Regions from separate parts of the Brucella sp. GW823-FHT04E01 genome, predicted to be linked through region 2. Evidence: riboswitches for the same ligand, from Rfam matches in the RefSeq annotation. Region 2 holds a riboswitch; the other holds the start of a gene.

Region 1 (3,206 bases), on a different contig from region 2:
TTATCCGCGCTTTTGCTGCTGCACGATCCCGTAAATATTCGTAGAGCGTGCACCCGATCGGCAGTAACCAAGAATGGGGCCCTCAGCTTCATCCAGCGCTGCTGCCATCGCATCCACATCTTCTTGCGTCAATTGTCCGCCTACAACCGGGATGTAGTAAGTTGCAAGCCCGGCTTTTTCGGCGACACGTGCAATTTCGCTGAACTCGGGTTGTTCAGGGCCGCCTTCGCCGTCTGGCCGATTGCAAATGATTGTGCGAAATCCCTCCGCTGCAATATCGCGTACGTCGTCGGGCTCGATCTGGCCCGAGACTGAATAATTGTCGTCTACCTGGCGAATATCCATATTTTCCTCACTTGCCGCTCAAATCGCGACGGCTTGTCCGGTGGCAACTTACATTAAAGTTGTTTTCATGCCACATGAAACTGCTGGGAGAACGGATGCGATGACAGGGGAGCGATTAAGGTGACGATCCACAAGGTTAGCCAGAGCGCTGTACGTATCGCGCATCGTGTGTCGAGCTTTCATGAAAGCACCCGAATGGTCCCGGAAGAAGTGCCCGTGGCGGTCAGCTATAACGGTTCAACCCAAGCCGTAATGATGGCTACACCGGATAATCTTGAGGACTTCGCGATCGGTTTCACGCTCACCGAGAATATCGTTGACCATATTTCCGAGATAGAAGCGGTTGATGTCGTAGCCTTTGAAAAGGGTATAGACCTACAGATCAGACTGTCCGAACGCCCCGAGCAGAGGCTTGCCGCGCGACGCAGGTTTATGGCTGGTCCCGTTGGGTGTGGTCTCTGTGGTATAGATTCAATCGACCATGCGTTGCGGTCGCTTGAGGCTTTGGAACAAGGTGATAGGAAATTCTCTTCCAACGATATTTCAATGGCTGTCGTGTCTCTCACGAAAGAGCAGCAACTGAATGCTGAGACCCATGCAGTTCATGCGGCGGGGTTCTATGTGCCAGGCGAGGGGCTTATTGCTGTACGTGAGGACGTGGGGCGTCACAACGCATTGGATAAGCTCGTCGGAGCTGTCTCGCGTATTGGTACTGCACCGGGAAATGGGATCGTCGCGATTACCAGCCGTGTTTCGGTCGAAATGGTGCAGAAAGCAGTTATGTTCGGTGCGCCAGTTCTGGCCGCAATCTCTGCGCCGACAGCTCTTGCCATTCGAACGGCGGAAGATGCCAACCTAACGCTTGTTGCACTGGTGCGAGGTGTTGAATTCGACGTTTATGCCCATGGAGAGCGTATCGCAGGAGAATGACCGGCCTTTTCGCAAAGGCCGGTCGAAGCATCATTATGCAAGGGCGGCAATACGGCTGCGTTCGCTAACGACCTGCAACACCGCATTGGCTGCTTCCACGCCCTTCACCTTGAAGTGGGCATGGAAAAATTCATGATGTTCCTTGCTTTCATGGAAATGATGCGGTGTCAGAACAACGCTGAGCACCGGAACTTCGGTCTCTAGGCCGACTTGCATCATGCCGTTGATGACAGCAGTTGCCACGAAATCATGTCGATAGATGCCGCCATCCACGACGAACGCAGCGCCGACAATGGCAGCATACTGGCCGGTTTTGGCCAGAGTCTTGGCGTGGAGAGGAATTTCATAGGCACCTGGAACGTCGAAGATTTCGACTTCTATATTTGTGCCAGCCTTTGCGGACAGTTCCGCGATAAAGCTCTTGCGAGCTTCGTCGACAATATCGGCGTGCCAACGGGCCTGAATGAATGCGATCTTGAAGGAAGTCTTGTTCGGATAGCTCTGGTTCATAGGTTCCACACGAAACTAGAATCAGGGCGCACAAAAGAACGCATTGATTGTGCCCAAGGGCGCAATCCTAACGCTCATTCGCTCTCTTCCATCCGGACTTTAACCGTCGGCTCCGGCATCTCACCGGATCTGCTGACCCTGAACGGAAGCCGAATCGGCATCTTTCAGGCGCTCGCGGGCTCGAAACTTTTGCTTCATACCGCCGGTGGGGAGTTTCACCCCGCCCCGAGAACAAGCCCGCACACCATTGTGCGAGCGGCGTGAAATTAGGGTTTCGTCGCGGGCTTGTCCAGTAAAATAAGGGAAATTTTATACTGCCGGCATTTCAGGTCGATGAGGGGGATTTTAGAGTGCTGGTTTGATGGGAGGCGCCATGTAAAACGCTGCCCTTGAGGTGGTAATGCTTTAATTTCTAAGCGTTTTTCAGGGCGCCGGCTCTACCTGAAGTTTTAATCGATTGAATTTTACGCGTTTTATCTATCGGAAGATATTGACACCCTGGCAGGGTTTGGGCCTATCCTATGTTCACATCTTGTCTTGTGGATATTTAGCATCCTTAAAAGACAACGTTGTCAATTGGGCTTAAGCGGCGTATGAGTGGGATGGAGGATTTCAGGAAAAGCGTCGTGAGGGATGGCCGGGCACAGGTGAAAGCGGAAGCTTTCGCATCGTATTGCGGCAGTGAGTAGGAGAAACTGGTTGTGTGGTGCAGCTGGTTTCGGGTCTGTGCCGAAGAGGCGCGGATGGGAATGACGAGACGGATTACTGCGCTGAAGCAAAGGCTTAGCCAGATATCCGATAGTTTTAGTTTCGTTTGTTTCTACGGGAGGTAGACATGCATAAACTTTTGAAGCTCGCCGCGATGGGTACAGCCGCCTGTGCTTTGCTCGCCGGAATGGCCCCTGTTGCCAGTGCGCAGGACAAGCAGAACGTTGAAGTTCTGCATTGGTGGACTGCTGGCGGTGAAGCCGCCGCGCTCGACGTTCTCAAGAAGGATCTCGAAAAGAAGGGCATTAGCTGGACCGATATGCCGGTTGCCGGTGGCGGTGGTACGGAAGCCATGACAGTACTGCGCGCGCGCGTCACAGCTGGCAATGCTCCGACGGCAGTGCAGATGCTCGGCTTCGACATCCGCGATTGGGCAGAGCAGGGTGCTCTTGGTAATCTTGATGAGATCGCAAACAAGGAAGGTTGGGAAAAGGTCATTCCGGCTCCTCTGCAGGAGTTTGCCAAGTATGACGGCCACTGGATCGCTGCTCCTGTCAATGTTCACTCCACCAACTGGATGTGGATCAACAAGGCAGCGCTCGACAAGGCTGGCGGCAAGGAGCCTACCAACTGGGATGAACTGATCGCTCTCCTCGATAAGTTCAAGGAACAGGGCATCACCCCGATCGCTCATGGCGGCCAGCCATGGCAGG
Region 2 (3,206 bases):
ATGAGCTGGCGAGACGGGCTGACCCAGTTACTGCTGATTCATAATTGGGGTTTGGGGCGCACCTTGTCCTACAATTATGTCAGCTGGTCGCTGAGTGCCCTTTTAGCCATGTATCTCGCTTTTCCGCTGTTCGATATGTTGTGCCGTCGTTTCGGGAGCTGGGTTCTCGTCGGTGTGATGGCTGCAGCCGTGGGCGGTGATTATCTGGCGCAACAGCTTGGCGTATTGTCACTCACACGCATTCAATTGTCCGATGCCGGGGTCTTGCGAGCCCTGCCTTCCTTTGTCTTTGGAATGTGGCTTGCTCGCCGGGAACATCCACCGATGCCGGCACCGGCAATCAAGGCATTGCTTGCCACTTGCCTGATTGTCTTTCTGTTCTATCACCCGGCAAACGGGCCGGACGAACCGCACACGCTTGAAGGCCCCTGGCGGCTGGCCTTCCTCTATGCGGGTGTCTATGTGCTTTATGCCGCATCCACTCGGGGCATTTATACACCGCTGCAATGGCGCGGATTCACAAGGCTTTCCCGTTACAGCTTCGGCATCTTCATTCTCCATCCTGCGGTCGGAATGGTTTTCTTCAAAGCTGCTCCGGAACGATGGGGCGAGGCGACGGCAGGCGCGGTCCTGCTCATCGCTGCAGGTGTTCTTGCAAGCGTGTTGACTGCCATTGCCTCTTACCACCTGTTCGAAAATCCCGTTTACCGCTGGCTGGTGAAAAGAATTGACGCATGGGTCAGCAGATCGGAAGGCTCAAGCGGGTTTTCTGGTTCTACGCAAAACGGCCTGCCTGTCTCCCGATAGGCAGGCATCCTCACCGGATCGATCAGGCGGTGCGCGACGTACCGCTGTCCTGCCGCATCAGATAGAGCGATGCGCCGATGATCAGGGCCGCTCCCGGCCAGAAGTTGATGCTTGGCGCTGCTGCAAACACGATCCAGCCGAAGATCACGTTGATCGGCAGTCTCAGGTCATCGAACGGTTGCAGATAGACCGCATCCGCTATCGAATAAGCTGCCGTCTGGAAATATTGGGCGAGAGCTGTGAATGCGCCGATGACGATCAATATGGACCAGATTTCGACGCCCGGCGCGGTGATTGCGGACATGCTTAAGCCGGATGCCAGCCAGAGTGCCGCGTTGATGGGCGTGAGCAGTACCAGCATATAGGCCGAAATGCTGGCGGGCTTTTCGAAACGGGTCAGATATTTGGTCATCACCGAATAGCCCGCCCACAACGCTGCGGCCAGAATCGGCAGGAGCGAATAGACCGTATAGGAATCCGACCAGGGTGCGATGATGATCAGCGCGCCAATAAAGCCGGTGAATGTGGTCAGCAGCCGTGCCGGCGTGACCTTTTCCTGCAGAAAGAGCCGTGCGCACAGGATGACGAAGAATGGCGACGTCATGGACAACGCGACCACCTGCCAGATCGGCACATGGGTCAGCGCATAAATCCAGACCTGTACGCCAGCGGCAGCCAGCGCGACGCGAATGACGTGAAGACCGAAATGCTTGGTACGCAAGGCTCTCGTGCCGTCGCGAATGAGCAGGGGCAAGGTCAGTACCAGCGCGATCACATATTGCCAGAAGGCGATGATGACGGAGGGAATACCGGTACGCGTTCCCGCCCATTGGGTGGCGACATTGACGGCGGCATAGGCCGAACAGGCTGCGACCATCAGCGCTGCTCCGCGTATGGTCGGTTTCAAAGTTGGCGAAGAGGCAAGTTGGCTCAACGGTTTCTTCCTTCGGAGCATTTTGCAGCCAAATGGAAACATTTGACGTCGCATAAATGCGGCAAAACAAATGGACAGAGCGTTCCGCTTCAGGCGGAACTTGCTCTGGCAAGCCTGTTACCTCAGGGTACGGGAAGAAAGACTGCAGGACGAAGACGGCAAGCCGTCCAGCCGAGCATGATTCCAACCTCGTTCTCTCTCATCCGGACTATGACCGTCGGCTTCGGAATTGCACCGAATCTGCTGACCCTGACACGGCAGACGTGTCAGGCGCTCGCGGGCTTCGGACACTTGGTCCGTTACCGCCGGTGGGGAGTTTCGCCCCGCCCTGAGAACTGGATATTTCGTTTGCACCGAAGGACATCAGGATGAACTCCGACGCGGGCTGTAGTTATGTTACGCTTTCCCATAAAGCAAGGTGCAGGCTAGGTTCTGCCTGCCTGTCCGGCAATCACAATTGAGTGCAGGGCAACACAAGGGATGAGCCTTTGATAGCCAAGTCACGGGAAAAGCATGGACGTATCGGAAACTCTCTTTTAGAAACTCGTGTCGGAGTTGATCGGGAGAGGGTCTAATTCCACATGGTTCTGGGAGGAATGATGAGCACCAACGCAGTCCCCACGCAGTTTTCGCATGACCATCCGCTATGGCAACCGGATGCGGGGCGCATCGCCGCCAGCAATCTGGAGCAATTCCGTATTCGCGCAGAACAGCGCACGGGCTTGAGCCTGCCGGATTATACCGCGCTGCATCGCTGGTCGGTCGAGGATCGCGCCGGATTCTGGCAGCTTGTGTGGGATTTCTGCGAGGTTATCGGCGAGCGTGGCAAACCAGCCCTTGTCGATAAAGGCCATATGCGTGACGCAAAATTCTTCCCCGAGGCACGGCTCAACTTTGCCGAAAACCTGTTGCGCCATGAGGGTGGCGAGGAAGCCATCGTCTTTCGCGGTGAGGACAAGATCGAGCGCCGCCTGACATGGGACGATCTTCACGCGCTGGTCTCGAAACTGCAGCAATTCATGCTGGCGGAGGGGGTTCAGCCGGGCGACCGTGTGGCGGGCATGATGCCCAATATGCCGGAGGCGGTGGCCCTGATGTTGGCCGCTTCGTCCATCGGTGCGGTCTGGTCTTCATGCTCACCGGATTTTGGCGTGCAGGGCGTACTCGACCGTTTTGGCCAGATCGAACCGAAGCTTTTCTTCGCCTGCGATGGCTACTGGTATAATGGCAAGCGCATTGACGTTGCCGACAAGATAGCAGAAGTGACGGCAAAGCTGCCGGGGCTGAAACGTGCGGTCATTGTCACCTATCTCGGCGAAGCGGAAGCCGTTGCTGACCGCGCTGAAAAGGGCATTGCGCTTGATGCGGCTCTGGAACCGTTCAAGGCCAAAGACGTCGAGTTCACGCGGCTCCCCTTCGATCATCCGCTTTGTATCCTGTTTTCGTCCGGCACGACGGGCATTCC

What was found. Region 2 has a riboswitch for FMN ahead of AC1RHM_RS17920 (DMT family transporter). Riboswitches for the same ligand answer to the same signal wherever they lie in the genome.
Region 1: another riboswitch for FMN. It lies ahead of AC1RHM_RS12470 (6,7-dimethyl-8-ribityllumazine synthase); the one in region 2 lies ahead of AC1RHM_RS17920 (DMT family transporter).

The regions. Positions count from the first base shown of each region.
Region 1 is NZ_JBXAIK010000003.1:430,043-433,248, forward strand. Features, by position in the region: gene AC1RHM_RS12460 (protein tyrosine phosphatase family protein) at 1-345, opposite strand; gene fdhD (formate dehydrogenase accessory sulfurtransferase FdhD) at 466-1,275, shown strand; gene AC1RHM_RS12470 (6,7-dimethyl-8-ribityllumazine synthase) at 1,309-1,785, opposite strand; FMN riboswitch at 1,862-2,022, opposite strand; gene AC1RHM_RS12475 (ABC transporter substrate-binding protein) at 2,621-3,206, shown strand, end outside.
Region 2 is NZ_JBXAIK010000004.1:594,432-597,637, reverse strand. Features, by position in the region: gene AC1RHM_RS17925 (acyltransferase family protein) at 1-807, shown strand, start outside; gene AC1RHM_RS17920 (DMT family transporter) at 830-1,741, opposite strand; FMN riboswitch at 1,929-2,081, opposite strand; gene AC1RHM_RS17915 (acetoacetate--CoA ligase) at 2,341-3,206, shown strand, end outside.